DNA from 3 places in the Anaerobacillus sp. QJM3NY_32 genome. Region 2 is predicted to be linked to each of the others. Evidence: riboswitches for the same ligand, from Rfam matches in the RefSeq annotation. Region 2 holds a riboswitch; each other region holds the start of a gene.
The links. Region 2 has a riboswitch for S-adenosylmethionine ahead of metX (homoserine O-acetyltransferase MetX). Riboswitches for the same ligand answer to the same signal wherever they lie in the genome.

Region 1 (10,076 bases), 670 kb from region 2:
TCGAAGTGACTTAATGGCTGTGGCAGTGATAACGATTATTGTCGTACTTGTTGTGATTTTATTATACAAAGAACTATTTTTTCTCTCATTCGATGAAGAGCAAGCAATCGTATCAGGCGTTAGAGGAAAGTGGATTCATTTCATTTTTATTTTACTTGTCGCGTTCGTGATTGCCGTTTCGATGCAGATTGTAGGTGTACTACTCGTTTCGGCGCTTATGACGCTTCCTGTTGCTGCAAGTATTCGAATTGCTAGAGGATTTAAGCAAACAATCGCATACTCCATTATTTTGGGAGAAGTTGCGGTTCTTGGTGGACTGGTTCTGGCGTATTATCTAGATATTGCCCCTGGTGGAACAATTGTTATTCTATCAGCGTTGATCTTGTTGTTCGTTCTTCTATTCAAAAGATTAAAACAGTGGAAATCTTAACATAATGAGGTGGATATATGAATGTCTCTACAGCATTGCGTATTTTAAAGGATGAAGGTTATAAATACACTGAAAAACGGGAGGATCTCGTCACTCTTTTCGCCAAAGAAAAGAGGTATCTTTCAGCAAGAGATGTGCTGAACCATATGCAAGAAAGCTATCCCGGGATGAGTGTTGATACGATTTACAGAAATTTAACTCTGTTTGCGGATTTAACGATATTAGAGGAGACAGAATGGAACGGTGAAAAGCGCTATCGTCTTAGCTGTTCAACGAATACGCATCATCATCATCTCATTTGTCTGGATTGCGGTAAAACTCGCCAAATAGAATCATGTCCAATGGAGAACATCCCAGTAGGGGACTCTGAGTTTGAAGTAACAGGACATAAATTTGAAGTGTACGGTCGTTGTGGTGCATGTCAGGCATATGCCTAAAAGCGGAAGAGCATAGTTATGCTCTTCCGCTTTTATTATGGTGCTTAAGCCACTGTTGAGCTTCTGGCCAGGTTTCCAATCGAGATACATTAGAAGGCACTGTTCCCTGATTGTATGGAGTGTCAAAAAGGATCACTGGGATCTCACATTCCTCTGCAATTGCACATGCATTATCGTATTTATCCTCAAAAAAAACGTCAACGCTATGTTCTTTAATGGAATCAATTTTATCATGTTTTCCAATAAGTTCGATGTGATGATAAGGGACGGCATTTGATGTAAACCAGTCTTTTGTTGTGTTGAGTAAATGATCCCCTCTTGCACTAATGTAGAAAAGTTCATAATCCACTTTCCATTCTTCTAGGATAGGATGAGCTTGATCTGCGATAAGGGCATTTGCGTAAATTTTCTCTTCATTTATTTTTAACCACTCAAAAAACTCTTTTTGAGGAATGCCGAGAAGGTTAGCAAGATTGTACTGTGTAATATCATGTAAGGATAATTGTTTATTAAATGAAGAATTTAAATAAGGAAGAAAGGTTTTAGGACTTGTTACAGTTCCATCAATATCAAGTCCTAGTCTTTTGATCGTCATAATAAAACTCCTTTTTGATTTGCTCTCTTTTCATCATATCATAGAAAAGAAAGGCAATAAGAAGGAATTGGGATTATCTTACTGATTGAACGAACATATTCTTACACTCACTGACAAATACTAATCATGCTCCACAACAAGGTAAAGTGAGGGATGTATATGACAGAAGACAGACATGATGACGATCTGGACTTTATCGAGGAGCGCGAAGTTCGCAGCGAATCGGAAGAGGAATATCTTGAGGAAGCTGCAGCTGAAGTAGCCCCTGGTGTATTAGACCGTCCTTATTTACAGTCGCCTGAAAATGAACGTCCAACTGCTGAGGAGCATCATGAACACTTTGAAGCTAAAAGACAAGAACAGGATCGAACAGGAGTGGGAGTGGGTGTAGCTGCTCTTGCTTTATCGGTTATTTCCTTGTTCATACTTCCCGTCATTCTTGGAGCAGCGGGAATCGTCGTAGGATTTGTTGCTAGGAGAAAGGGACTAACAACGCTCGGATCATGGGCGATTGGTGTTGGTGCCGCTTCAATGATCATCAGCTTATTCTTCGCACCGTTCTTTTAGTTGAAAACCTTAATAGAAAAGCCAGGCACTTTAAAAGTGCCTGGCTTTTCTTCTTTGATTAAGAAAAAGAATTAAGAGTTAGCTTCAGCTTTCTCTTTTTCTTCTGCCATTTTCTTGTAATGTTCTTCTGCTATTTTGTCGACTTCTTTTTTCAACTCTTCTACCATGGTTTCCTCAGGAACTTTACGGATAATTTCACCATGTCGGAAGAGGAGACCTTCACCACGTGCACCTGCAATACCGATATCAGCTTCACGCGCTTCACCTGGACCGTTCACTGCGCATCCAAGCACGGCTACTTTAATAGGTGCTTTGATCGTTGAAATGTACTCTTCGACTTCATTTGCGATTGAAATAAGGTCAATTTCGATACGACCACAAGTTGGACAAGAAATTAATGTGGCTGCATTCGCTGCAAGTCCAAATGATTTAAGAAGCTCTCTAGCTACTTTTACTTCTTCAACCGGATCCGCACTAAGAGAAATACGTGCCGTATTTCCGATTCCTTTTGAAAGAATAACACCAAGACCGGCTGCGCTTTTAACTGTACCTGCAAATAGAGTGCCTGACTCTGTAATTCCGAGATGCAGTGGGTAATTAAAAGAACGTGCTGCCAGTTCATATGCTTCAGTTGCAAGGTTAACATCGGAAGCTTTCATGGAGACGATGATATCGTAGAAATCAAGGTCTTCAAGAATTTTGATATGGTGGAGGGCACTTTCTAGCATTCCCTCAGCTGTAGGATAGCCGTATTTTTCAAGGATTTTTCGCTCAAGTGAACCAGCATTAACGCCAATGCGAATCGGAATGCCTTTTGCTTTGGCTGCTTTTACGACAGCTTCCACTTTTTCGCGACGTCCAATATTACCAGGGTTAATACGTATCTTGTCTGCTCCACCTTCAATGGCTTTTAGTGCTAGCTTATAATTAAAGTGAATATCAACGACAAGAGGGATATTAATCCTCTTTTTGATTTCAGGGATTGCATCTGCTGCCCTGTCATCTGGACAAGCTACTCGTACAATCTGACAACCAGCTTCTTCAAGACGATTGATTTCAGCAACTGTTGCTTCCACATCGTGAGTTTTGGTTGTTGTCATACTTTGAATAATAACTTCATCGTTACCGCCTATTGTTAAAGGACCTACTTTAACAGGTCTAGTTTGACTACGGTGGGTAATTTCATTCATGCGAAAATCGCTCCTTTTACATGTAGGATTGCTTACCTCATGATTTAGATCGCTTTTATATACTCCCTTGTAGGGAATAAGACTCATCTGTAATACTATCCCATTGTAGCAACTTTAGAGAGCTATTGACAAGAAATAATCATTGAGCAGATGTTTGGTCATAAGTTGGTATCCTATATTCTTTCCCAATTTGTATAAGAGTTGGATGAATTTTATTTAATGTTTCAAAATCGTGAACGACCGTTTCAATCGGAACCGGTATTGAGCCGTTCGCTTTTTCTACTAAAGAAAGAACAGTATCGCCAGCATTTATTTTATAAACCACATAGGGAGAGTTTTTTTCAGGTGACCCCACTTCGACTGCTTCTGATACTTCTGAAATAGCTCTGTTATTTGTAAGAGTTCCTGTTGTTAAATCATAATAAGTTGTATGAAGGACAAGCAGAAATAGGGAACTTAACAATAGTTTTCGCATCTCTCGCAACTCCTTCAGAATGATTTCCTTTGTACTACGATATGCTTGTCCTTCCATGATATGACAGATTTCCTAGTTAATTATCTTTTCTTTCGATCGAGTGTCGAGTAGAATATTAAGAGATGGGGAGATTAACTGAGTTACTCTTCATTAGAGCCCCACGTTAAAAGGAGACCAAAACATGCTTAAAAAAGGATTGCCGTTTTTATTGTCGATGGTGTTAATGATGTCTATTATTCCTATGGTGGCACAAGCGGATGCGAGCGTCGGTGATGTCATCGTTACACTTGGTGAAGATCTATCTGAAGAGCAAAAACAGAAGCTAGTTGATGAAATGGAAGCTCCGGAAAATGCAATGACGGTAACGGTATCAAATGAAGAAGAGCATAAATATCTTGGGAATTATATAAGTAAAGCGCTAATCGGTACCCGCGCCTTATCTTCTTCTTCCATAACCATTGGTGAAAAAGATGCTGGTTTAAGCGTTGACACAAAAAATATTAATTGGGTAACAGATGAAATGTACGCAAATGCTTTAATAACAGCTGGAGTAAAAGATGCTGATGTTTATGTGACAGCACCAATGGAGGTTTCAGGTACGGCTGCATTAACTGGTTTAATCAAAGCTTATGAGTTAAGCACAGATGAAGTGATACCTGAGGAGCAAAAACAAGTAGCAAATGAAGAGCTTGTCACTACTGCAAAATTGAGCGATAGTATTGGCGCAGATAAAGCAACAGAGCTAATGACTAAGATTAAGGATGAAATTGCTACAAACCCACCTGAGACGGAAGATGATTTAAGAACAGTTATTAAACAAATTGCTAACGATTCAGGTATTGAATTGACTCAAGATGAGTTGGATGGTCTTGTTGCACTGTTTAATCGAATGAAAAATCTTGATATTGATTGGGATCAAATGAAGAGTCAGTTGCAGCACGCGAGAGAAAACCTGGACGAGTTTTTAAATAAAGACGAGACACAGTCATTTATTCAAAAAATCATTGATTTCTTTATTGCGATTATTGATGGAATAAAAGGGGTATTTCAATCGTAAGGTGACAAGTGACTGAAACTTTCTTCCCTTTTGAACGTATAAGAGAAGAAGGAAAAGGAGGGAGCGAGGATGGAGATTCTATCTTTGCCAGCAGTTGGCTTTCTTATCGTTTTACTTAGCGTGCTATTCTTGTTTGCTGAGTTACTTGTCCGTGTAAAAGGTATTTTTGGATTGATCGGAATACTATTGCTCACATTTTATTTTAGTTTCCATCTTACTTCTTTATCATCAATTCTCTGGATGGGACTTGTGTTTGCTGTTGGTTTAGGCTTAGTTATTCTTGATGGGAAATTACTCAATGATGGTACATTTGGTTTGATTGGATTAATTATGATGGTTACAGCCGTAGCCATTCCTTCTCCGACTTTCCTTTATGGCCTTCTCGTTTCTAGTGGTTTTTTAATTGGTACGGCTGCTTCATTCCTGTTTTTGCGTGTTTTCCCCGCACGTTCTATGTGGACGAAAATGACGTTAAAGGATCGGTTAAGCAGTGAAATGGGGTATAATTCCATGAACGCTGAGTATAAGAATTTAGTTGGAGAATCGGCTATGACAATTACTCCATTTCGACCAAGTGGAACAATACAAGTCAATGAGAAAAAGTACAGCGCCATTTCTGTTGGAAGTTGGATCGACAAGGATACGGCAGTAGTTATTACGTCTGTAGATGGTACGCGTATCTTAATAGAAGAGAAAAAAGAAGAAAGTAAACGTCATCCAATTTAAAAATGGTCCCCGAGTCATAGATTCGGGGTTTTTTTCATATTCTTTTCTAATCCCTTTATCCCGATCTCTAAACTAGGGTTGACATATTGTTAGATAATAGTTAAGATTTAGAAAATAACTTATCAAGAGAGACCGAGGGACTGGCCCGTTGACGTCCAGCAACCTGCCTGATTGGCAAGGTGCTACTTCCAGCAAAATGGAGTCCATTTTGGAAGATAAGGTGAATTAAGGTAACCTGATCTGTCTTTCCAATTTGGGAAGGCTTTTTTCATTTATAAGCTTCTCCTCATGATTATTATGACTAAGGGAGGTTGCATGATGGGAACGAAAGACCAGAATTTTTCAGACGTTGCTGTACGTATAGAACGAATGCTAAGTTCGTTAAAATTTGGGTCAATTACGCTTGTTGTTCAAGATGGGAAAGTTGTTCAACTTGAAAGAAAAGAAAAAGAACGACTTTAATATTGGCGCTGACTAGAGAAACTAGAGGCGGTTCTAACCCTAAAGGTTAGAACCGCCTCTTTTTTTAAACTTTTAAATATATTTCCTTGATCGGAATTGGGAGGGTTAGAAATGAATTGGTTCTATAATAATTGGTCGGGTAAGGAACCTGAATTCGACGTTGAATCAGAAACGAAAGGGGCTCTTGAAGTTCTGGAGTGGGCGTATCAAATATACCAAGATGATATTGTATATGCTTGTAGTTTCGGTGTTGAGGGTGTCGTTCTAATTGATTTGATTTCCCGGGTAAACCAGAACGCGAAGATTGTTTTTCTGGATACAGGTCTCCATTTTGATGAGACTTATGAGCTAATTAATAAAGTGAAAGCTAAATATCCATCTCTAAATATTAAGTTAAAGCAACCAAAGGAGTCGGTCGAAGAACAGGCATTAAGTAAAGGGGATGCTCTATGGGAGCGAGACCCGGGACAGTGCTGCAACTTGAGGAAAATCATACCATTGCATGAAGAATTAGATCATGTAAGTGCATGGATCTCAGGTTTAAGGAGAGAGCAGTCGCCACTCAGACAAAAGACAAATTATTTCAATAGAGATGATAAGTTTCAGTCGATTAAGGTTTGTCCACTTATTCATTGGACATGGAAAGATGTTTGGAGGTACGTGTACGAAAAGGATTTACCATACAATCCTCTTCATGATAAAGGGTACCCAAGTATAGGATGTGCGGTATGCACTGAAAGAGTATTGGAAGGTAGTGATTCTAGAGCTGGGAGATGGGCAAATCAGGAAAAAACGGAATGCGGCTTGCATTTTGATTCAGCACCAAATCGGTGACGGTCATGACAACCCTAGTTATTACAGTGGCTCTCTTTTTTGCTATGAATATTGGGGCTAGTGGAGCTGCGGCATCGATGGGAGTGGCTTACGGGGCTGGAGCGATTAAAAGAAGAAGCGTAGCACTGAGTGTTTGTGCGATTGGGATTGTTGGTGGTGCCACATTAGGTGGAGGTAATGTTATTAAAACAATGGGGAGTGGCATTATACCTTCTTCCGTACTCAGTCTAAAGGTTATCTTGATTATTTTTATTTCAGCTACAACAGCGCTCTTTCTAGCAAATATGATGGGGATTCCATTATCAACAAGTGAAGTTACTGTGGGCGCAGTGGTAGGAGTTGGTATTGCTTACCGTGCTTTGTACTTTCAGAATGTGATGTTCATTATGTTGTTGTGGATCGTTATACCGGTTATTGCTTTTGCGACAGCTCTCAGTGTTGGGAAAATTTTTGGTCTTTTAAAACAAAGAATCAATCTTACTTCAAAGTGGCAAAAGCCACTCACCATTTTTTTAATTGTAGCCGGTTTTCTAGAAGCCTTTTCAGCGGGAATGAATAACGTCGCAAATGCGATTGGACCGCTAGTTGGAGCGGGAGTTTTATCCCTTTCTCACGGCGCATTTTTTGGGGGAGCTTTTGTTGCTTTAGGTGCTTTAGTTTTTGGTAAACGTGTCATTGAAACGAATGGTTATCGCATCACAAAATTTTCACTTGGTGAAGGTTGTGCTATATCAGGTACGAGCGCTGGACTTGTGATTGGAGCTTCCTTATTTGGGATTCCGGTGCCGCTTACCCAGATTACCACCTCATCGATCATTGGTATCGGAACTGCTAAAGATGGATTTCAGCTTTGGCAGAAAGATGTCATTACGCGAATGATTAAAGTTTGGGCAGTTTCACCGGTTTTTTCTTTAGTTATTTCTTATAGTATGATCAAACTTTTTTTAGAAAGTGATTTATATACATTAATTGCAATTGGCAGCGTTATTCTAGCGACGCTTGGGTCAGGAAGTTTAATTCGATCGATTCGCTCTCAAAAGAGAACATTACAAGACGAAGGAAGCTTATAATAAATTCAATTTGGAGGGATTAAGATGGCAACAATTAACGCGCATGGAGGAACATTGATTAACCGTTACAAACCTAATACTGAAATTGATGGGATTATTCAAGAAATTGAGTTAGACGCTACTGCGTTAAGTGATCTGGAATTAATCGGAACAGGAGCGTATAGTCCGTTAACTGGTTTTCTTAATGAAAATGAGTATACGTCAGTCGTTCATCACCTCAAATTAGAAAGCGGGTTGCCATGGAGCATTCCTATTACGTTGCCAGTTACGCACGAACGAGCTGCTGAGATCGCAATTGGTGATAAAGTGAAGTTAACTAATAATGGGACTGTGTACGGCACAATAGAAGTGGAATCCAAATATACTCCTGATAAGGGAGTGGAGGGGCGCCACGTGTATTTAACAGAGGACAGTGAACATCCAGGAGTGAAAAAAGTTTACGATAGACCAGATGTTTACATTGGTGGACGAATTACGCTTATTAAAAGAACCGAAAAAGGCAAGTTTGACCGCTATCATTATGATCCATCTGAAACAAGAGAGTATTTTGAACGTCAGGGCTGGAAGAAAGTTGTAGGATTTCAAACAAGAAATCCGGTTCATCGAGCGCACGAGTATATTCAAAAGACCGCACTTGAAACAGTGGATGGCTTGTTCTTGAATCCTCTTGTAGGTGAAACCAAATCAGATGATATACCAGCAGAAATTCGAATGGAAAGTTATGAAGTTCTACTTAAGAACTATTACCCTGAAGATCGTGTGCACCTTGGTGTCTTTCCTGCTGCTATGCGCTATGCAGGGCCAAGAGAGGCAATCTTTCATGCGCTTGTTCGAAAAAACTTTGGATGCACACATTTTATTGTGGGGAGAGATCATGCCGGAGTAGGTGATTACTATGGCACTTATGATGCCCAGAGAATCTTTAGTCAATTTACAAGCGAGGAATTAGGAATTACACCACTCTTTTTTGAACACAGTTTCTACTGCGAGAAGTGCGATAGCATGGCTTCGGCCAAAACGTGCCCTCATGGAAAAGAACATCACGTCATTTTATCAGGTACTAAAGTACGTGCCCTTTTACGAAATGGGGAGCAGCCTCCAGCAACATTCAGTCGTCCTGAGGTAGTGGAGGTATTAATTAAAGGGATGAGTGAGAAGACAGTGAACGCATAAGGGGGAGATTTGAGATGACAGTGAACAATAACTTAACCTGGCACGATACAGTGATAACAAAAGAAATGAGGCAGCAGAGGAATCAGCATAAAAGTGCAGTACTCTTCTTTACAGGTTTGTCTGGTTCCGGGAAATCAACGCTGGCAAATGATGTTTCAAGGAAGCTTCATGAATTAAACGTCCAAAGTTATGTACTAGACGGAGATAATATCCGTCAGGGTTTAAATAAGGATCTTGGTTTTCGAGAAGAAGATCGCAAGGAAAATATTAGACGTATTGGGGAGGTGTCTAAACTACTAGTTGATAGCGGTCAATTCGCAATCACTGCATTTATTTCCCCGTTCAATAGTGATAGACAAGTAGTACGTGAACTTCTGCAACAAGGTGAATTTATTGAGGTATATGTGAAATGTCCAATAAATGAGTGTGAGAGTCGAGATCCTAAAGGATTATACAAAAAAGCTCGTAGTGGCGAGATTCCTCACTTCACAGGCGTATCATCTCCTTACGAAGAACCGATCAATCCCGAAATCACCATTGATACCTATAACGACTCAAGAGAAGAATGTGCTGATAAAGTGATGTCCTATTTAGTAAAGCAAGGGTTGATTATAAATCAATAACTTTTGATCTTAAGTGATTTTTAAGAATAAAATCATCTCGTGGAGGAGGAAATCAGATGGGGAAAGTTTATCTAGTTGGCGCAGGACCAGGAGACATCGACTTAATTACAGTGAAAGGCGTAAAGTGTATTGAGCAGGCAGATGTGATCCTCTATGATCGCTTAATCAATCAAGACCTTCTCGATTACGCAAAAGAAGGGGTCGAGTTAATATACTGCGGTAAGCTACCTGATTACCACACGCTAAAACAGGAAACCATAAATCGTTTTCTCGTAAAGCATGCACTTAAAGGGAAAGTGGTCACAAGGTTAAAAGGAGGAGACCCTTTTGTTTATGGTCGAGGTGGTGAAGAAGCCGAAGTCCTTTCAAACCATGGAATCCCCTTTGAAATCGTTCCAGGAATTACTTCTGGTATTGCTGCCCCTATGTATGCAGGC
Region 2 (10,076 bases):
ATAAATTCAATAAAACGCTTACAGTTTTAGTTGTTTTATGACAAGGAAATTTAAAAGAAAGATCTGGATCCATCTGTACCTTTTCTTGGCCAAGCCCTCTCCTGATCTTTAAACCATTCCCAAAAAATTTTAAATATATCTTATATACTTTACACCTGCCAACGCCATACGCAGTGCTATCTTCTGTGAGAATTCCTATACTGAGCTATAACTCATTCAAGTATAAACCTGGATTGTTCTAATTATTTTATCCAATTTGATACGAATTGAATGAAACAACAAACCTATCTCAATGAGTAGCATCATAGCGAAGCTCTCGTTTTTATGAAAAAGCATAGTAGAAAAAATCACGACTCGATTTACTTATTGAAAAAAAAAAAGATTAAACTAGTAACGACCAAACGGCTTAGTCCTCTTTCGTAATTGACCATTGCATCACCAAAAAGGTAAGCTTTCTTTCTGTATGTTTATTTACAGTTGTCATGTGTATATATGATGAGCTTTGAAGACTAGCCATCTTAGTCTCTCATTCAACATTAGACTTAATGAAGTAAAAAACTGCTAAACTAAAAAAAGCTCTCTTCAAATGGAAGAGAGCTTTAGTGCTGAATTATACGTTAGCTTCAACTTTTGCTTTTGCAATGGCCTGATCCAGGTCAGCAATTAAATCATCAATATGTTCAATTCCAACAGATAAACGAATGAGGTCATCTCGCACACCGGAAGCTGTTAGCTCTTCCGCACTTAGCTGCTGGTGGGTCGTGCTAGCAGGATGAATAATTAAACTTTTCGCGTCTCCCACGTTCGCTACATGAGACCAAAGTTCAACTGAATTAATGATTCCTGCTCCGGTTTCGCGTCCTCCCTTTATTCCGAATACGACGACAGCTCCAGCGCCTTTAGGTAGATACTTTGGCACCAATTGATTCGATACGTGATCCTCATCTTCAGGATAGCTCACCCACTCAACTGCCGGATGATCTTTTAAGTAAGAAACGATTTTTCGAGTATTTGCAATGTGCTCTTTCATACGAACATGGAGTGTTTCAACACCTAGGGCAATTTGAAAAGCGTTAAATGGACTAAGCGCAGCACCTGTATCTCTTAGGAGCTGGACCCTTGCTTTCACGATATACGCGGCTTCGGGTAGCGCTTCTGCGAATACTATGCCATGGTACGTGTGATCGGGTTCGGTGAAGCCCGGGAACTTAGGTGAATTCCAATCAAATTTACCACCATCGACAATAATCCCTCCCATTGTGGACCCGTTTCCGCCAAGCCATTTTGTGGCGGAATGAACGACGATATCTGCTCCATGCTCAATTGGTCTACAAAGATACGGAGTAGCAAATGTATTGTCTATAATAAGTGGGATTCCAGCTTCATGTGCAATATCTGCTACTTTTTCAATATCTAATACATGTAGACCCGGGTTGCCTATCGTTTCTGCAAAAATAGCTTTCGTATTTGGAGTAATGGCTGATTTAAATGATTCCAGATCTTCAGGATCAACAAAATTGGTCTTTATTCCGTATTTCGGAAGTGTAGCAGAAAAGAGGTTATACGTTCCACCGTATAAAGTCGAAGCAGATACAATTTCGTCTCCGCTATTGGCTACATTTAGAATGGCAGTTGTAATGGCAGCCATACCACTTGCAAGAGCTAGTGCTCCAACACCACCTTCTAGTTGAGCAATACGTTCTTCAAGTGTACCGACTGTAGGGTTGCCGATGCGCGAATAGATAAACCCTTCTTCCTTTAAGGCAAATAAATCGGCTGCGTGATCAGTATTATTAAATCGATAAGCATTCGATTGATAAATCGGTAGAGCCCTTGCGCCTGTAGCTGGATCAGCTTGTAAACCTCCATGAATTCCAATTGTCTCCAAATTATATTTTTTCTCTGCCATTTCACTTCACTCCTTCGATATTTTTAGTTAATGTTACTTGTTCCTTTATAAGCGGTCCCCATTTATCAAACTCAACGAGAAATCCATCATGACCAAATTTCGTGTTGATTAAATAAAACGGAGAAGAATGAGCTTGAGCAAACAATTTTTCTAAATCTTCTGGAGGATAGATTAAATCCCCTTTAAATCCAATAGCAAGAATGCTCGCTTTAATGTTCTTGATGATGGATATAAGATTACCTCGCCCTTTACTAATATCATGTGTGTCCATTGCCCTTAATAAATACAAATAGCTATTTGCATCAAATCGGCTTACAAGCTTATTTCCTTGATAGTGTAAATAAGATTCCACTTCGTACTGTGCTTCTTTATGATTTTCTTCTGAAGTTTCGATCGCCGCTCGACCGAATTTTTTTTGAAACATTTCATCTGTCCGATAAGAAATCATACCGATCATTCTTGCAGTTGCAAGCCCCGATGTTGGCTGGTGATGAGGATCGTAGTATCCATCCTTCCAATCAGGATCGTTTGTAATAGCAAATCTAGAAATCGCGTTATAAGCTATTCCATACGTATTTAAGCTTGGAGTTACTGCAAGTGGAATCAGATGCTCCATTCCATCTGGGTAAAGGGCACCCCATTCAAGAACCTGCATTCCTCCAAGTGATCCACCAATCACAGCATGAAGGTGATCGATACCTAACACTTCAAGTGCCTTTTTCTGTGAGTGCACCATATCTCTCACTGAAACAAATGGGAAGTCCGCTTTATACTGTTCTCTGGTGACTGGATTAATCGATAGCGGTCCTGTAGAACCGTTACATCCTCCAAGAACGTTAAACGTTATAACTTGAAATTCGGAAGTATCGATATAGCCATCCTTTCCTATTAATCCTTTCCACCAGCCGGGCTCCGAATCACCAATTGTATATTGATTTCCTGTTAATGCATGACAGACAAGAATAACGGGAGCGTCTTCTGGTCCAACGCGTTCATAAGCGAGTTCTACTTCATGTAGCGTCTCGCCCGACTCAAGTGTGAACGATCCAATCAATACGTTCTGAGCTTCGTATCTCGTCTCACTTTCCAAACCCCTATCACCCCTTTCGAGCAATCCGTCTTTATTCATTAAGGCTATAATAATGAGCCATAAATCTAGAACCAATGCTATAAGAAAACGTCGCTTCAATATAAAAAAACCTCTCCGAAAGACAGAGAGGCTTGATTTATTCATCAGCTCCGCTTATCTTTCAGGATTTCTCCTGCAGGATTTGGCACCTTTTCAAACCACAATTGGTTTGACGGTTGCCGGGCTTCATAGGGCCAGTCCCTCCGCCTCTCTAGATAAGTAAGAATATTTTGTTTTTGTTTAATTGAGTTTATTTTAGCAAGGTGTCGCATTAGTGTCAAACACTTTTTCGGAATTATCATTCTTTTCATTTTTTTAAAGAATGTCTAAGTTAATCCAAATTATCGTGAAACAGAGCCTACAGTGTATTAAGTTTGATTAGAATCGAATTTTTGATAGAGTAGCCTTAGAATAATTTTGAAGAGGTGATTGATAGTGCAAGCGCCGTCCTTTGCGTTAGAAGAAGTACAAAGCGGAGAAATCATCAGCTTAACGGACTTCAGGGGGAAACCAGTTATGATTACATTCTGGGCTTCCTGGTGCCCCGATTGTATGAAAGATTTACCGATGAAAGAACAGTTCTACCAGCATGCAGATACTGATACATTAGCATTCTTAACAATTAACGTGACAGGTCGTGAACGGTCAGAAGAAGCCGGTAAAGATTTCACGATCAAAAACAATCTTCCTTTCCTCGTTTTACAAGACAGTGGACGAGAAACTTACGACAAATTTGGTTGTACAGGTGTCCCAACAACTGTATTGCTTAATCAAGATCATCAAATCGCACATGTGTTTGATGACAAATCATCATTTCTTGATATCGCAAAGGCATTGCCCGACATCATGACATCAAAATAAACACACCATAAAAAAAGCCAGAGGGATCCCTCTGGCTTAAAATAATGAAAATAAAATAAATAATAGCATGTTGCGTTATTTGTCTTTTTTATCTTTCTTATCTTTCTTGTCTTTCTTGTCTTTCTTGTCTTTCTTGTCTTTCTTGTCTTTCTTGTCTTTATCCTGCTTTTCGTCTTTCTTTTTGTCCTTTTTATCCTCTTTTTCTTGAGCTTTTTCTATTTTTTTATCCGATTTTTCCTGAGATTTCTCTATTTTCTCGTTTACTTTTTCAGCTTTCTTTTTTTCTTTGCCTTGTTCTTTAGCTATTATAGAATTAGATTTGTCTTCGTTTTTCTCTATTTTATCTTTTTGCACTTTGTTGTTATCTTTAGAGTCTTCAGTTTGATCTGACGGACTGGTTTCTTGTTCTGAAGGCGTGTTCTTTTGTTCTTTCTCCACCTTTTCAACCTTATCAGAAGAGCTTTGCTCAGGCTCCTGAAGAACTAAATCACTATCTTCTCGATTCTGATTAGGTACCGTCTTATCGTTCAACTGGACGACAGAATCTTCTAGCTCCAAAGAGCGATCTTTCGACTTTGATTCCACTGCGGTCATGCTTTCGGTCTCTAATTCATCCATGTTTTTGACAGACAAATTCCGTACATCCTCTATTGATAACGTAGCTCCCCGATCAACAGCAGCAAGATAAGTCATATATTTTCCTGGTGTTATCCCATTTTCTATAGCTTTTGCTCGAGTACTATAGTCAGTATCAAGTATGGTTGTAATAGCAACTGCTTGATTGACTAATGCTTCATTCTGTTCTATTCCTTGAATCGTATTCTCAAGCTGATCCTTAATCGCCTGATAACGCTCTTTCTTCTCTACATTTGAGGCGACAATAAGCAGTTTTCTATCTTCTGTTAGATACCCCTCTTTGTCGAGTTTCGAGACTAGGAGCCCTCCAAATTCGCTTAGAGGCATGTTCGTTACCTCTTGATCTAAGTTTAACCCTTCACCGTCCGAATTCCACGCTTGATATTGAACAACTTCAAGGTCGGAGTTGACTCCAACCTCAATACTTGGATTGATATCAAAGCTTACATAGGCCGCAACTGCGTCATTTTGTCTAACAGGAATCACACCTGTCACGATTACAACTAATAACAAAATTGCTGCCATACCGGCCAGGGTGGGCATAGAGGGGGTAAAATAACCTTTTTTCTTGTTTAATGGTTTTGGTGTAAGTTTAATTTCAGAGCCGATTGTTAACGTATGATTTCGCTTCAAATTGATCGTAGTAAACTCCCCATCGGGTGTTAATACAACCGCTTTACGTCCACGAATGTCCATTATGACCCCATTTTTCATCCCCTGGCCCCCTTAATTCAACTACTGTATATATGATTTCAGCGCATTAAATCCACCCAGATGAATTAACGCCACTGCTATTATATACTTTCGATTACGTTCAATCGTTTTTCGACTGCATGTAACGAGCGCTAGCAAATCTTTTATAGGGAGCTGCTTTTTTTCTAGCAAATAACTTGAAAGAATGTCATCTTGAGCAATCAATTGCGCAATCATCTTTGCATTTTCTCTTGCATCAATATGTTTAGGACAGTTTTTGCTCAGAACTTTAAACGTAATGCTAAATTTCTTCAACAATTGTTCGTATTCCTCAATTTCATACATTCTTACTTCACGCTGTCTGTCCATTTCGTATACATCAAGTGCAGCTTTCTGTTCTGCAAAACTATCTTCTAGTCGGCCTTCCTCATCAAGTTCCTCAGGCTCAAGATAAATATACTTATTTTGTCTTGCTTCTTTACGGATATGGTCGATGACTCTTCTTCTAATCACCATATCAGCAAAGGTTAAAAATCTACTTCCTTGTCCTTTTCGAAACTGATCCATCGCTTCGTTAAAAGCTGAAAGTCCGATACTGAACTCATCCATCGAATGATTGATATAACGATTACAAACTTTGGACGTGATTTTCTTAATAAACGGTTGGTAATCTTCTAATAGCTGGTTTCTTAATAACTGGTTTCCGTTTTGTATACTATCAATTTTATCTTCTAATGTAATATTATCTTTTTTATTTTCTTTATGATTTGCGAAATTTCCCATTGTGCTGATTGAAATGGTTGTCATGTTATACACCTCTCATCTTGCAGTCAATTTCTAATTGATTGCTTCTCGGGTTGGATTCTTAGATGTTTTTAGTTTGAGAATTCTAAATTAGTAATTAAAATAAAAATGCGTCACCATTCGTATCAAACATCGGAAAGGTGACTCTATTCAGTTATACCATTCAATCAGCATGAACGAAAATACAATTTTATGACAATGTTACTGTTTCTTTACTTCCTGTTATATTAATTTATCATTATTAATCTTGCTTAATTTTCAGCGAATTGCGTATTCATTCAAGCCCGTCTTGAAGCGATTTTCTAAAACCAGAAAATAACGATAAATTGGTCAAATATCATCAAACGAATTTGTGTTCACTAAGAAATGCATCCACAGTTACGACTGATTCGAAGGCAAAAAGGGTCTTATTTCCGCCCTTCTCCCTAATAACTGTTAATGCAGGTACACTTTGTATTTTAAGTGTTTCCGCTACCCAAGGAAAATAATTTAAATTACATGAGTAGATATGTGATTCAACCCCTTTAGAGCTCGAAACAATTTGTAACATTCGCTCTGCAATTTTACACGTCTGACAAAAAGGCGTGTAAAAGAAAAAAACAGTGCCTTCCTTTTGTAAAAGTTCACTAACCATGGATTCATCGGTTATGTCTTGCATGTTAATACCCCATTCTATGTAAGAGCAAAAAGGAAGCTTCGGTAAGCTTCCTTTTCGCTCATTTCTTGATTATTGGACGGTCACTACTTTAAATTTCGCCGCCCTTAAAATCCTATTTAAATAATTTAGAGGTGTTTCTGCTACTTCACGATGAAGCATTGTAATGTAGAGATGTTCGGCATGTGGAATTTCTTGTGTAAGCTGCCGTCTTAATTTCTCACCGGCATCATCAGCATCTACAAGAACATATACATCCTTCTCCTCAAGCTCTTCACTAAGTTCTTCTAACCTGTCAAAACTAATCGTTCCATAAGTGCAGATAATCTCCACTTGCTCATCTAACACTCTCATTAACTGTTCTTTATCTGTCTTTCCTTCTACAATAATTACTTTATCAGTCATGGCACAACGCTCCATTTCAAGCTGTCGTATCAATTCATTTACTATAGCATATGGTAGTTGAAGCATTTCGTTTCAAGGCATATGATTTAATTTATTCATTTTGAAGTGTTAGATACAACAGCTACTCATTGAGCCAGATGAATGACAGCTTTGTTAATCATTGTCTTGATCAGGATCGTCCTCTTCTAAATATGTTTCAGATGTTGAATTACCGTGTTCATTCTGAAGATCATCTACTGTGCGAAGGCGATCATCGACTCTATTGCCTGACGTTTCAAATGTAGCCTCATCATCCGGTCTATTGCTGTCTTTGGCCTCTTCCAATTGATCTTGTGCTTCTTTGGTACGTATTGCATAAGGAATGGCTTCAAGACGTTCTTTATCAATTTCTTCACCAGTATCCACACATATTCCGTAATTACCTTCTCGAATACGATCAAGTGCTGTATTAATTAAGCTTAGTCGTTCTCTAGCTGCATCTTCTAGTGTAATATCTTTCTCGCGTTGATCCAATTCAGAAGCCATATCAGCAAAATGATTGTCGTACGATGTTAATTCTCCTGTTTCCTCAGATAGTGCGGCATTTTCATCTCGGTGACTTGCACCACCATCTAAAAGATCTTTCTTTTGATCTAATAATTGTTTTTTAAAATGCTGTAATTCTTGTTTCGACAAAGCCATAGTAATTCCCTCCATAGGTCATTTTCTTTTCCAGTACCTATTTTCCCTTTACCCTACTCACACTAAACCACACAATTATGTTTTATCATGCTCAACTGGTGGAAATAAATCAATAAGATTAAAGATTGGAGTGGTCATAATGGCAAAGTTAAAACTTGGACAGGAAGTACCATCCTTTTCGTTAATTAATACAGAAGGTGAACTGTTTCAATTTGAACAGCACCAAAAGGAAGACAAGCGTTGGCATATGCTCGTATTTTTCAGAGGAGAATGGTGCCCTGTATGTAATGAGCAATTAGAAGAGCTTCAAGAGCATCTAGGTGCTTTTAGAAAGTTAGACGTCCATCCAATTGCAATTGCAAAAGATAGCTTAGAATCTCTTAGAAAAATGAAAGAAAAGCATAACCTCGAGTTCCCAGTACTAAGTGACAAAGAGAATGCGGCAATTGACTCCTTTGGCGTTATGATGCATCGAGAAGACGACCCTTATGAAGATCACGGTGAGCATGGAGAGCCTGCCATCTTTCTTATCGATGAGAACGGCAAATTAATGGCGCAATATTTACAGTCGAGCCCATTTGGAAGACCGTCAGCTGATGGTCTAATCACAACGATTAAATATATTCGCAAAAACAAAGCATAAAAAAAACCGGCCAAATGGCCGGTTTTTTTGCAGTAATAAAGTCGTTGGCGTTAGAAAAGAAGTGCTTGTCGGGCCTTAACGAGCGTATTCGCTTTTCTTGTCTAGCTACTACGCTCAGTCCCTCGATCACTTCTCCTTATGATTTGAACACAAAGAGCGTGTTCGAATCATAAGGTTCCAGTGCTTGTCGGGCCTTAACGAGCGTATTCGCTTTTCTTATTAACACCAGCCGAGGTCGCAGTCTTCTACATACCTTCCATTTTGCTCGATTACTTGTTCGTAATGATAAATTTTGTTCTGCTCCATCTCAAATCCTTCAAGAAACTCATATTGATTTCCTTGATCTGAGAATAAGATACGGCCAATTCTTTCCTTGTCCATAAACAAGTTCATCGCTTGTTGATCAAATTTACCATATACCTTTCGAGTAACGTCGATTCTTTGCATTGGGCGAGGTGTCTCAATCATTGGTATCATCCCCTCTTTATTGTGTCATTCCGTAAAGCCATCATGTATTCATTCTATGACTGAAATTAGGAAACACATTCATTAATAAGAGTTTACGATGATGAGTGGACTTTTACGCTCATAATTCGACTAGCAATGGAGAGCTATAAAATGAATGACTGATTTATTCGTCTTCGCTTACCATTTTTTCGTATGCTTCAGCTGTCATTAGTTCTTCTACTTGAGAAGGCTCAGAAGGTTCTACAACGACCATCCATGCTTTTTCGTATGGTGAATCATTAACGAATTCAGGGCTGTCTTCTAAATCCTCATTGACAGAAAGAACTTTGCCTGAGATTGGTGCGTATAGCTCAGAAACAGTTTTTACAGATTCCACGCTACCGAACGGCTCGTCAGATTCAATCGTGTCGCCTTCTTCTGGAAGCTCAACAAAAACGATATCTCCAAGTTCTGATTGTGCGAAGTCTGTAATACCGATGCGGATGTTTCCGTCTTCTTGTACTTGCACCCATTCGTGTTCTTCTGAGTAGCGAAAATCTTTTGGTAAGTTCATTAGTAATTCCTCCCTGAAATAATTCCTCTTAATAAAGGTTAGTAGTCAATATTATTTACAATAACTATCGTATAATAGTTATTATTAATTAAGCAACTATTTTATCGTTTCCATGTTTCCTTAAATACATCCTCTTTAAACCCAACAGTAACTTTTTCTCCGTCAGTTACGATTGGACGTTTGATTAACATCCCATCAGAAGCAAGGATTTCAAGCAATTCGTCTTGAGTCGATGTAGCGACCTTATCTTTTAATCCAAGCTCTCGATATTTCTGCCCACTCGTATTAAAGAATTTCTTAATTGGTAAGCCGCTATGATTAAGCAGGACAGCTAACTCATCTTTTGAGGGCGGATTTTCGACGATGTGTACTTCATTTACTTCAATATCGTTTTGCTCGAACCATTTCTTCGCTTTACGGCATGTACCACATTTGGGATATGCATAGAATGTAATGGGCAAATCTGTTCCTCCTTAAAGACACTCAAGTAATTATAACGTTAGTTTACCACATGAGAGGAGTTGGACAAATACAGATGCACCTAAAAGTAAATTTCGTCATCTATTAACAAAATCCTTTCATTATTCCACTCACTATTTTTCCTAATTAAGAGAAAAAAATCCCCCCATTTCTGGAGGG
Region 3 (10,076 bases), 2.1 Mb from region 2:
AAGAAACGAATACTTGAATCAGTAGAGCACGAATTGCTCGGGTATGGGCCGATTACGCCTTTATTGGAAGATGACACTGTTTCAGAAGTGATGGTGAACGGGGCGGAGGCCATTTATTATGAACAGTATGGAAAATTGAAGAAAAGCTTTCTAACTTTTCGCGATGATGATCATTTAAGTCGTGTGATCGAACGAATTGTTTCTCCTCTCGGAAGAAGAATCGATGAAAGCTCTCCGATGGTAGATGCGCGACTTCCTGATGGATCACGTGTAAATGCCGTTATTCCACCCCTTTCCTTGACAGGGCCGTCCCTTACGATAAGAAAATTCTCTGCTACGCCTCTTCAAATGCACGATCTCATAAATTATCAGACTCTAAGTGAAGACATGGCGGAGTTTCTAGAAATTTGTGTTCAATCGAGATTAAATGTTTTTATTAGCGGGGGAACCGGCTCGGGAAAGACATCAACACTTAATGTGCTTTCTTCCTTTATCCCGAATGATGAGCGAATTGTAACGATTGAAGATGCAGCGGAGTTGAACTTATCTCAGGAGCACATTGTTTCATTAGAATCGCGGCCTCCTAATATTGAAGGCAAGGGGGAGATTTCGATTCGAGAGCTTGTCCGGAATGCGCTGAGAATGCGACCTGATCGAATTGTTGTTGGTGAGGTCCGTGGGGCGGAGGCGCTTGATATGCTTCAGGCGATGAATACAGGGCATGACGGCAGTCTTAGTACAGGACATGCCAATTCACCAAGAGATATGTTGTCACGACTTGAAACAATGGTGCTGATGGCTGGGTTTGATTTACCTTTACGAGCCATTCGAGAGCAAATTGCTAATGCACTGGATCTTATTGTTCAACAGGCTAGAATGAAGGATGGATCGAGGAAGATCACCCGTATTACCGAGGTGATTGGTATGGAAGAAAACATCATTGTTCTTCAAGATTTGTTTGTTTATAAGGAAACGGGACGAAACAGCGATGGTAGCGTAGAAGGGCATTTTGAAACAACCGGGGTAAGACCGAATGTATCAGAACTTCTTGAACAAAATGGCTACAAGATTTCATCATCTTGGTTTAAAGAGGTGTGGTGAAATGAATGATTGGGTTCTCCTTGTAGTGATTTTTGTTTCAGTGACCTTACTCTTTTATTTGATTTCCAAAGGGGTTATGAGAAAGAAAAAAACCAATGAGCGTATTAAGAGGTTTATCCCACAGGCCGTCGCTGTCACTGAGGTTAAGGAAAAGCAAAAGAATGAAACATTTAGAAAATGGATTGGTTCATTTGCAAAAGCATTTTCTGGCATACAGTTTAGCCAAAAAACAAAGAAATCTCTTGAACAATCGGGAAGTTCATTAAAAGCAGAAGAGTTCTTTGTTATTCGCATTTTAAGTGCGATGGCAGTGGCTGGATTGCTCTATGTCCTTGGTGTACCATGGTTTGTTAGCATTCTATCGCTTTTGATCTGTTTTATTATTCCTGGTATCTATATCACGATTAAAGCAAAGAAGAGAATCAAGCTACTATCCTATCAGCTTGTTGAGGCGCTTGGTACGATGTCCAACTCGATGAGGGCAGGGTTTAGTTTCGTGCAGACGATGCAACTCATTGGGAAGGAAATGCCAGATCCGATTGGTCCAGAATTTGATCGTACTGTTCGTGAAATTGGAATGGGTATACCTATGGAAACCGTGTTTCAAAGCCTGTTAGAACGTTTACCAAATAAAGAGCTTGAAGTTGTTATACAAGCTATTCTCGCACAACGTAAAAGTGGTGGGAACCTGGCGCAGCTTATGGATACGATGGAAGATACTATTCGAGGGAGGATCCGGATTCTCGAAGAACTAAAGACGCTGACGTCACAAGGAAAGTTATCATCCTGGATCATTACTGCTCTCCCTCTTGTGATGGGAATCTACCTCTATTTTGTAAGTCCTGAATACCTTGAACCAATGCTTACCTATCCATTGGGCTGGTTTCTTCTAGTAACAGGGGCGATTTCACTATTCATCGGATGGTTTTTAATTCAAAAGATTGTTCGGATTGAGGTGTAACCAATGATTGCTATTCTGTTTATGCTTTGTACGATGGTTTGTTTCGTATTGTTTATTGCTGCCCTTCTTAAAACCGTTTATCGAAAAGAACTTGCTCTTGAATCTCGCGTTGAGCACTATTTTGGCAAGGAAGAAAAAATTCAACGTAAAACCGAAAAAAGAGAAAGTGGATCTTACCATCCACTACTTCGTAAATATTGGGGAATGGGTATTGAACAGGTGAGTAAAACATTTGCAAGAAAGGATCGAAAGAAGTTAGATATGCTCCTCCATGAGGCTGGATATGGAAACCGTTCGGCAGTTGAATTCCGACTTATTCAACTTCTTCTCAGCATCGGTGGAGGGTTCTTAACTTACTTGCTTATGGTGCCTGTGACGGATGGAAATGCTTCTATGACACTTGTATTAGCACTTGGGGTTGTTTTCTTATTTTATCGATATCCTTTGTTTTACCTAGCGAAGAAAAAAACGCAGCGCGTTAAAATAATCGATATGGAAATGTCCGATTTCTTTGATATGGTAAGTCTACTTCTTGAAGCAGGCGTAGGACTTGAAGGGGCGATCAAAAATGTATGTGCAAGAAAGTCTGGCCCACTTGCGGATGAGTTTAGTCAGGCATTAGATGAGATGAAGCGAGGGAAATCGCGACGAGAAGCATTTTATAATCTGAAAAAACGTGTTCCTTCAGATTATTTTCAAAGTGTGATGATGTCGATTATTCAAGCCGATCATCTTGGAATCGGAATGTCAAAAGTTATTAAAAATATTACGGCACGCATTCGTGAACAGAGACGTGAACGAGCACGCGAGCAAGCGATGAAAGCTCCAGTGAAAATGCTCATACCTATGGTTCTCTTTATTTTTCCACCCCTCTTTATCATTATCCTTGGACCGATGGTAGTGAAAATCGTCGTGGATGGCTTTGGTTAAGAGAAGACGAACACCTCCATTTCTACTGCAATGCGAAAAAATCACCTTTCCTAAACGACGCTTCCATTTGGAGGTGTCTATTTTTGTATGTAGTAGAAAAAATACGAATACAAAACTTCAAAATGATAAAATGGAAATAAGAAATTTCATCGAGGTTTGTATTTTAAGGAGGACAATAAATGCAACAGATTAAACAAATTGGCAATCGCTTTTACTATCAAACACCAGTTTCCGAAACGGACCGACCGATTCTAGGAATGGTGATTGGAGATAGAAAGTCTCTGATGATCGATGCTGGGAATTCAGAGGACCATGCTCGTTATTTTCTAAAAGAACTATCGGAAAAAGGATTCAAGGAACCGGACATGGTCGCGCTCACTCATTGGCATTGGGATCATATCTTTGGACTATCAGCGCTGAAAGATGCTGTCTCCTTATCCTCGCATCAGACGAAAGAGGAAATTAGTAAGCTTATTCCATTAGGATGGTCTGATGATGAGTTGGATGAGCGGGTGAAAGAAGGCACTGAAATTGAATTTTGTGCAAATGCGATCAAGAAGGAATTTGTGGATTCTCGAGACATTACGATTACGCTACCAGATGTAACGTTTGGTGAGAAAATGGAGATTGATCTTGGTGGTGTCACGTGTATTCTTCAGCCTGTTGGGGGCGATCACGCGGCTGATTCGGTTGTGATTTATATGAAGGAAGAGAAAATCCTTTTTCTTGGAGACTGCTTTTATCCTGATATTTTTTCAGAAAAAGTCAACTACACTGTTAACATAACAAATCGACTGCTTGATCAGTTAGAAAGCTTTGAGGCAGAATGGTTCATCTTATCACACGGGGAGGCAATCTCTAAGGAGGATTTTAAGAACGAAGTGAACCTTTTACGTGCTGTTGCTTCTATTACTGAGGAGTGCAATGGTGATGTTACACGTATGCAAAAGTTGTATGAGCATAACGTTGGCAGAGACTCACGCGAAGAGGAGCTTGAAGTGATTCAAGAATTTGCTAACGGGTATACGATGTAAAAAGCGCTAGTTGGAATGACTTTCTTCAAAGAACGGAGTGGGATGTATGGCAATCATTCATGTAGAAAATGCTTATTACACACGTGAGAAACAGATGATTTTATCCGATATTTCTTTTTCCGTAGAGAAAGGCCAGCATCAGGCCATTATCGGATTAAATGGATCAGGTAAAACGACACTACTTCAGTTAATTCACGGCTCGATCTGGCCACTGCTTCGCTATGATCCCGTCGTTGAAGTATTGGGGTATCGTCTTGGAAAAACTGATTTGAGTGAACTTAGAAAATCTATTGGCTGGGTGAGCAACGCTTTCACTGAGCGTATCTCTCCGATGCAGGAAGTGACAGATGTTGTGATTAGCGGGAAGTTTGCCTCAGCTGGACTTTATGAGCAGGTGACGGAACAGGAAGAATCGCAAGCGATGAAGATGATGCAGGAATGGGGTATTGCTCATTTACGCGGTAAACCTTTTCGAATTTGCTCTCAAGGTGAGAAGCAGAAAGTCCTGATAGCGAGAGCTTTGATGTCTTCGCCAAAGCTTCTTATTCTAGATGAACCGTGCAACGGACTTGATCTGTATTCACGCGAACAGTTATTAGCTCAGGTTGAACGCCTTGGAAAAGAGGAAGAGGGTCCAACCATATTGTATATCACTCATCATATTGAGGAGATTTGTCCCGTATTCACTCACGCTATGATTATGGAAAATGGTCGAATTGCAGTGAATGGCAAGAAGAAAGATGTGTTAACAGCTGAACATCTTAGTAAAAGTATGGGCGTCCCTTTAGAAGTGACGTGGAACAGAGAGCGACCTTGGGTTCAGGTGATTTCAAATGAGATGAAGCCAGCTTATCCATCTGCATAAGGACCGTGTATCTCAAAAATGGCCAAATTCGTTCATCGTCAAAAGGAGGTATGTATTGAAGGATTTTGCTTCGCTAACCCATAAAGAAATTGCGATTCGATATACGGTATTGACGCTGTTTCTATCGTCTACCATTTTTATAGTGAGTTACGACCTTCCACTCTGGGCGTATGTCATATGCATGCTTCTATCGATATTTGGTATTGCGGTGAACTTGTTGAAATGGAAACGTGGGAAAAAAGTTAACGTCACATTTAAAGATCATGTCATTCGCTCCTGCGTTTTTTCTTTCATAGCTTTTCTCTTGTTGGTGCTGCCTTTTGACTACTCCAGTTGGTTGATGATTCTTATGATTCTATCTCTTGTCATGGCGAATACGATTGATTTCATGCGCATGCGGAATAGGATACAAGAGGGACAACGGCAGGGATAAAAGACCTGAATCATTTGGATTATTTTTCATGAAGATGGCTGGTGTTATCGCCATTTAGTTAATTGAATGATGATAATTTTCTAATAATATATTGACTTTTATTCGATCTCGAGATAACATTTGAACCAATCATTGTCATATACAATTTGATAGCAACATTTCTTATCAAGAGAGGTGGAGGGACTGGCCCTATGAAGCTTCGGCAACCGATGAGATGATCCTTCATCTCATACTGTGCCAAATCCAGCAGGTTTATCCTGAAAGATAAGAAGACTGGCTTCGTACTTACAAACCTTTCTTCTTATGTTTTGAGAAGAGAGGTTTTTTGTGTTGAATGGGTTAGGGGGAATGCAGACGAATTAATTTGCTATTAATTCCGAGTAAACTACTTTAATTACATTGAATTAAATTTGAGTATTGTGAGGTGGATAGTATTGCAGTTACAGGTTGTGAATAGCCCTTTTGACAAAGAACAAACGGAGCTTTTAAATCGTCTCTTACCAACATTAAATGAGACGCAGAAAATATGGCTGAGCGGATACCTTTCCGTACCAGGTAGCTCTGAAGCTGCGGCAGCTACTGAGACGGTTGCTCAAGGTGTTTCTGCTTCAGAAGCATTCTCTAAACAAGAAGCAAAAACACGTGAGCTTACGATTCTCTATGGCTCACATACTGGCAATTGTCAGTCACTAGCGGAATCTTTCTTTGAGCGATTGGAAAACGAGAAATACAACGTTACCCTTTCATCGCTTGATGATTTTAAGCCAAAGTCGCTTAAAAAAGTAGAAGATTTATTATTGATTACAAGCACCCACGGAGATGGCGATCCTCCTGATAATGCGTTAAGCTTCCATGACTTTGTTCAAAGTAAGAGAGCCCCTGAATTAAATGGTCTCAGATTCTCAGTCTTATCACTTGGTGATAGCTCCTATGAATTTTTCTGCCAAACCGGGAAAGATTTTGACAAGCGCTTTGAAGAATTAGGTGCAACAAGGCTCTATCCTCGTGTAGATTGTGATCTTGATTTCGAAGAGCCGGCAGAAGAGTGGTTCGAAGGCGTGACGGGAGTATTGAAAGAAGATCAGTCTACGAGAGAATCGACTTCTGAAACAAAACCTGATGAGTCGAATCAGACGTATTCCAGAACGAATCCATTCAAAGCCGAAATTCTTGAGAATGTTAATTTGAATGGACGTGGATCGAATAAAGAAACACGGCACATTGAGCTTGATCTTGAAGGATCGAACCTTGATTATGAGCCGGGTGATAGCCTTGGTATTTACCCGGAGAATGATACTGCTCTTGTCCGTCAGCTAATCGATGAACTGAACTGGAAGCGAGAAGAACAGGTTATGGTGAACAAAAAGGGTGACGTTCAGCCACTTGAAGAAGCTTTAACGAAAACATATGAGATTACGAGTCTCACAAAGCCATTGCTCAAGAAGATTGCAGAGCTGACATCAAGTTTTGAGCTTAAGCGCATGGTTGAAGCGGAAGGCGAAGAACTAAGAACATACCTTTACGGTAGAGATTTAATTGATTTGGTGAAGGACTACGGACCGTGGACCGTCTCGGCACAGGAGTTTGTAAACGTTCTGCGCAAAATTCCGGTTCGTCTTTATTCGATCGCAAGCAGTTCAAAGGCAAATCCAGATGAAGTTCATCTCACAATTGGGGCACTAAGGTATGATGCACATGGTCGAGCTCGTACGGGCGTATGCTCTGGCCAATGCGCAGAGCGCTCACAAGCGGGGGATACACTCCCAGTATATGTGCAGCGAAATCAAAACTTTAGACTTCCGGATCATCCTGACACCCCTATCATTATGATAGGCGCAGGTACTGGCGTAGCGCCGTACCGGGCATTCTTACAAGAGCGAGAAGAAAGTGGCGCAAGTGGAGAAACGTGGCTATTCTTTGGTGAACAGCATTTTGTCACAGACTTTCTTTATCAAGTCGAATGGCAGAAGTGGTTGAAAGATGGGGTGCTTTCTCGTATGGACGTGGCGTTTTCTCGTGATTCAGAAGAGAAAGTGTATGTTCAGCACCGCATGCTCGAGCGAAGTAAAGAACTATACGAGTGGCTGCAAGAGGGTGCGCACGTCTACGTATGTGGAGATGAAAAGTATATGGCAAAAGACGTTCACGTGGCACTCGTTAACATCTTAGAGCAACAGGGGAATTTCAGTGAGTCAGAAGCAGAAGCTTATCTTGCAGATCTACGTAACGCGAAACGCTACCAGCGCGATGTGTACTAAGCGCATCAGGGAAGGAGATTGATCATGTCGAAAAAGACGGTAACAGAAGACGGCAAACCGAGTGAAATGGAGAAAATCAAAGACGAAAGTGATTACTTACGCGGATCGCTTGTGAAAAGCTTTGCGGATCCCATCACCGCTTCCATCCCAGACGCAGATACAAAACTATTAAAATTTCATGGGAGCTATATGCAAGATGATCGCGATATTCGTCAGGAGCGAAAACAGCAGAAGCTTGAACCAGCTTATCAGTTTATGGTTCGAGTGCGACTACCTGGTGGAGTAGCTAACCCAGAGCAATGGCTAGTAATGGATGATCTTGCGAATCAATACGGAAATGGGACGTTAAAGCTAACGACGCGCCAAACGTTCCAAATGCATGGGATCTTAAAGTGGAATATGAAAAAAAGCATTCAGGCAATGGACCAGGTTCTGATGGATTCTCTTGCGGCATGCGGTGACGTGAATCGGAATGTGATGTGTAATGCCAATCCCTATCAATCGGATATTCATGCCGAGGTGCATGGATGGGCACGGAAGTTAAGCGATGATCTCTTACCGAGAACGAGAGCGTACCATGAAATCTGGTTAGATGAAGAAAAAGTGCTTGATCGAAAAGAAGAGGAAATTGAGCCGATGTATGGCCCACATTACTTGCCAAGAAAGTTTAAGATTGGGGTCGCTGTCCCTCCATCAAACGATGTGGATATTTTCTCACAAGATCTTGGCTTTATTGCGATTCTTGAAGATGGCAAGCTACAAGGATTTAATGTCGCGGTAGGCGGCGGCATGGGTATGACGCATGGAGACACAAGTACGTATCCTCAGCTATCCCGAATGATTGGATTTTGTACACCCGAAAAGATTGTTGATGTTGCTGAGAAAATCATTACAATTCAGCGGGATTATGGCAATCGGTCAGAGCGGAAGAACGCTCGTTTCAAATATACGATCGATCGAAGAGGACTCGACTGGGTTCGGAACGAATTGAATAATAGACTGGGCTATGAACTAGAAGAAGCTCGTTCTTATCACTTCGATCATAATGGTGATCGCTATGGATGGGTGAAGGGTGACGGCAAATGGCATTTAACGCTCTTTATCCAAAATGGTCGTATTGTGGATTTAGAAGATTATCAGATTATGACAGGGCTTCGTGAAATTGCAAAGGTTCACGAAGGAGATTTCAGACTAACGCCGAACCAGAATCTCATTATAGCGAATGTATCAGAAGAAAAGAAAGCAGAGATTGATGAGCTTGTGGCAACATACGGTCTTACAGATGGGAAACAAAATTCAGCACTGCGCCGTAATTCGATGGCTTGCGTGGCGTTCCCAACATGCGGTCTAGCGATGGCAGAAGCAGAGCGATATTTACCTTCTCTCATTGATAAGATTGAAGAGATCGTGGATGAAGCGGGACTGAGAGAAGAAGAAATCGTGATCCGCATGTCAGGTTGTCCAAATAGCTGCTCACGTCCGACGCTTGGGGAGATTGCCTTTATTGGGAAAGCACCTGGTAAGTACAATATGTACATGGGAGCAGGGTTCGTTGGGGATCGTCTCAGCAAGCTTTATAAAGAAAACATTGGCGAAGAAGAAATCCTTGCGTCATTAAAACCGATTCTATTTAACTATGCGAAAGAAAAAGAGGTAGATGAGCATTTCGGTGATTATGTGATTCGAGCAGGATATGTTGAAGAAGTGCGATCAGGACTTGATTTTCATAGCTAGTTATATCGAAATGAAGCCCGAAGTTCATCAGCGTGTGAACTTTGGGTTTCAACACGTCTTTTACTAAATTGTCGGAGGTGCTTCAATGCCATATAGTATGGTTTGTCATTTATCATGTCCAAAGTGCAACGAGACATATGATTCAGATACGATTCAACAGCTTTGTGTTTGTGGTTCACCACTTCTTGTCGAATATGATCTTGATGAGGTGAAAAAGTGTCTTACAAAGGAAATGATTGCCGGACGAGAACAGTCGCTCTGGCGCTATCATGAATTACTTCCGGTTAAAGAAGAAAAGAATAAAGTTAGTTTTGAAGAAGGGATGACCCCTTTCCTGCCACTACCATCCCTTGGTCAGAAAATGAATCTCTCAAACTTATACATAAAAGACGAGGGAATGGTGCCGACGGGTTCATTTAAAGCTCGGGGAGCGGCAGTCGGCATTTCGAAGGCAAAGGAGCTTGGCGTTCAGAACCTTGCGATGCCGACAAATGGAAATGCTGGAGCTGCCTGGTCACTTTATGCAGCAAAGGCTGGGTTGGACGCTCATATCGTTATGCCTGTTGACGCACCTGAGATTACGAGAAAAGAAGTGAGTATTTCTGGTGCTCATCTTTATCTAGTCAACGGGTTAATAAGTGACGCTGGTAAAATAGTTGGTGATCTCGTGAAAGAGCAAGGATTTTATGATGCATCTACCCTAAAAGAGCCCTATCGCATTGAAGGTAAAAAAACGATGGGGTATGAAATAGCGGAACAG

Region 1: another riboswitch for S-adenosylmethionine. It lies ahead of AC0VYH_RS14610 (YezD family protein); the one in region 2 lies ahead of metX (homoserine O-acetyltransferase MetX).
Region 3: another riboswitch for S-adenosylmethionine. It lies ahead of AC0VYH_RS07325 (assimilatory sulfite reductase (NADPH) flavoprotein subunit); the one in region 2 lies ahead of metX (homoserine O-acetyltransferase MetX).

What each region holds. Positions count from the first base shown of each region.
Region 1 is NZ_CM149684.1:2,771,438-2,781,513, reverse strand. Features, by position in the region: gene AC0VYH_RS14650 (metal ABC transporter permease) at 1-430, shown strand, start outside; gene AC0VYH_RS14645 (Fur family transcriptional regulator) at 448-867, shown strand; gene AC0VYH_RS14640 (hypothetical protein) at 884-1,462, opposite strand; gene AC0VYH_RS14635 (hypothetical protein) at 1,622-2,029, shown strand; gene ispG (flavodoxin-dependent (E)-4-hydroxy-3-methylbut-2-enyl-diphosphate synthase) at 2,101-3,219, opposite strand; gene AC0VYH_RS14625 (hypothetical protein) at 3,359-3,694, opposite strand; gene AC0VYH_RS14620 (DUF1002 domain-containing protein) at 3,876-4,751, shown strand; gene AC0VYH_RS14615 (NfeD family protein) at 4,821-5,477, shown strand; SAM riboswitch class I at 5,594-5,699, shown strand; gene AC0VYH_RS14610 (YezD family protein) at 5,796-5,939, shown strand; gene AC0VYH_RS14605 (phosphoadenylyl-sulfate reductase) at 6,051-6,773, shown strand; gene AC0VYH_RS14600 (inorganic phosphate transporter) at 6,779-7,843, shown strand; gene sat (sulfate adenylyltransferase) at 7,868-9,016, shown strand; gene cysC (adenylyl-sulfate kinase) at 9,031-9,639, shown strand; gene cobA (uroporphyrinogen-III C-methyltransferase) at 9,696-10,076, shown strand, end outside.
Region 2 is NZ_CM149684.1:3,440,680-3,450,755, forward strand. Features, by position in the region: gene AC0VYH_RS17865 (O-acetylhomoserine aminocarboxypropyltransferase/cysteine synthase family protein) at 611-1,909, opposite strand; gene metX (homoserine O-acetyltransferase MetX) at 1,911-2,999, opposite strand; SAM riboswitch class I at 3,150-3,260, opposite strand; gene AC0VYH_RS17875 (TlpA disulfide reductase family protein) at 3,474-3,899, shown strand; gene AC0VYH_RS17880 (anti-sigma factor domain-containing protein) at 3,975-5,249, opposite strand; gene sigI (RNA polymerase sigma-I factor) at 5,271-6,035, opposite strand; gene AC0VYH_RS17890 (thioredoxin family protein) at 6,373-6,690, opposite strand; gene AC0VYH_RS17895 (toprim domain-containing protein) at 6,760-7,092, opposite strand; gene AC0VYH_RS17900 (TraR/DksA C4-type zinc finger protein) at 7,246-7,773, opposite strand; gene AC0VYH_RS17905 (peroxiredoxin family protein) at 7,913-8,416, shown strand; gene AC0VYH_RS17910 (YusG family protein) at 8,636-8,884, opposite strand; gene gcvH (glycine cleavage system protein GcvH) at 9,048-9,437, opposite strand; gene AC0VYH_RS17920 (arsenate reductase family protein) at 9,539-9,898, opposite strand.
Region 3 is NZ_CM149684.1:1,349,574-1,359,649, forward strand. Features, by position in the region: gene AC0VYH_RS07295 (TadA family conjugal transfer-associated ATPase) at 1-1,101, shown strand, start outside; gene AC0VYH_RS07300 (type II secretion system F family protein) at 1,103-2,062, shown strand; gene AC0VYH_RS07305 (type II secretion system F family protein) at 2,066-2,992, shown strand; gene AC0VYH_RS07310 (MBL fold metallo-hydrolase) at 3,172-4,026, shown strand; gene AC0VYH_RS07315 (ABC transporter ATP-binding protein) at 4,073-4,891, shown strand; gene AC0VYH_RS07320 (hypothetical protein) at 4,947-5,324, shown strand; SAM riboswitch class I at 5,484-5,595, shown strand; gene AC0VYH_RS07325 (assimilatory sulfite reductase (NADPH) flavoprotein subunit) at 5,759-7,582, shown strand; gene cysI (assimilatory sulfite reductase (NADPH) hemoprotein subunit) at 7,607-9,316, shown strand; gene AC0VYH_RS07335 (threonine synthase) at 9,402-10,076, shown strand, end outside.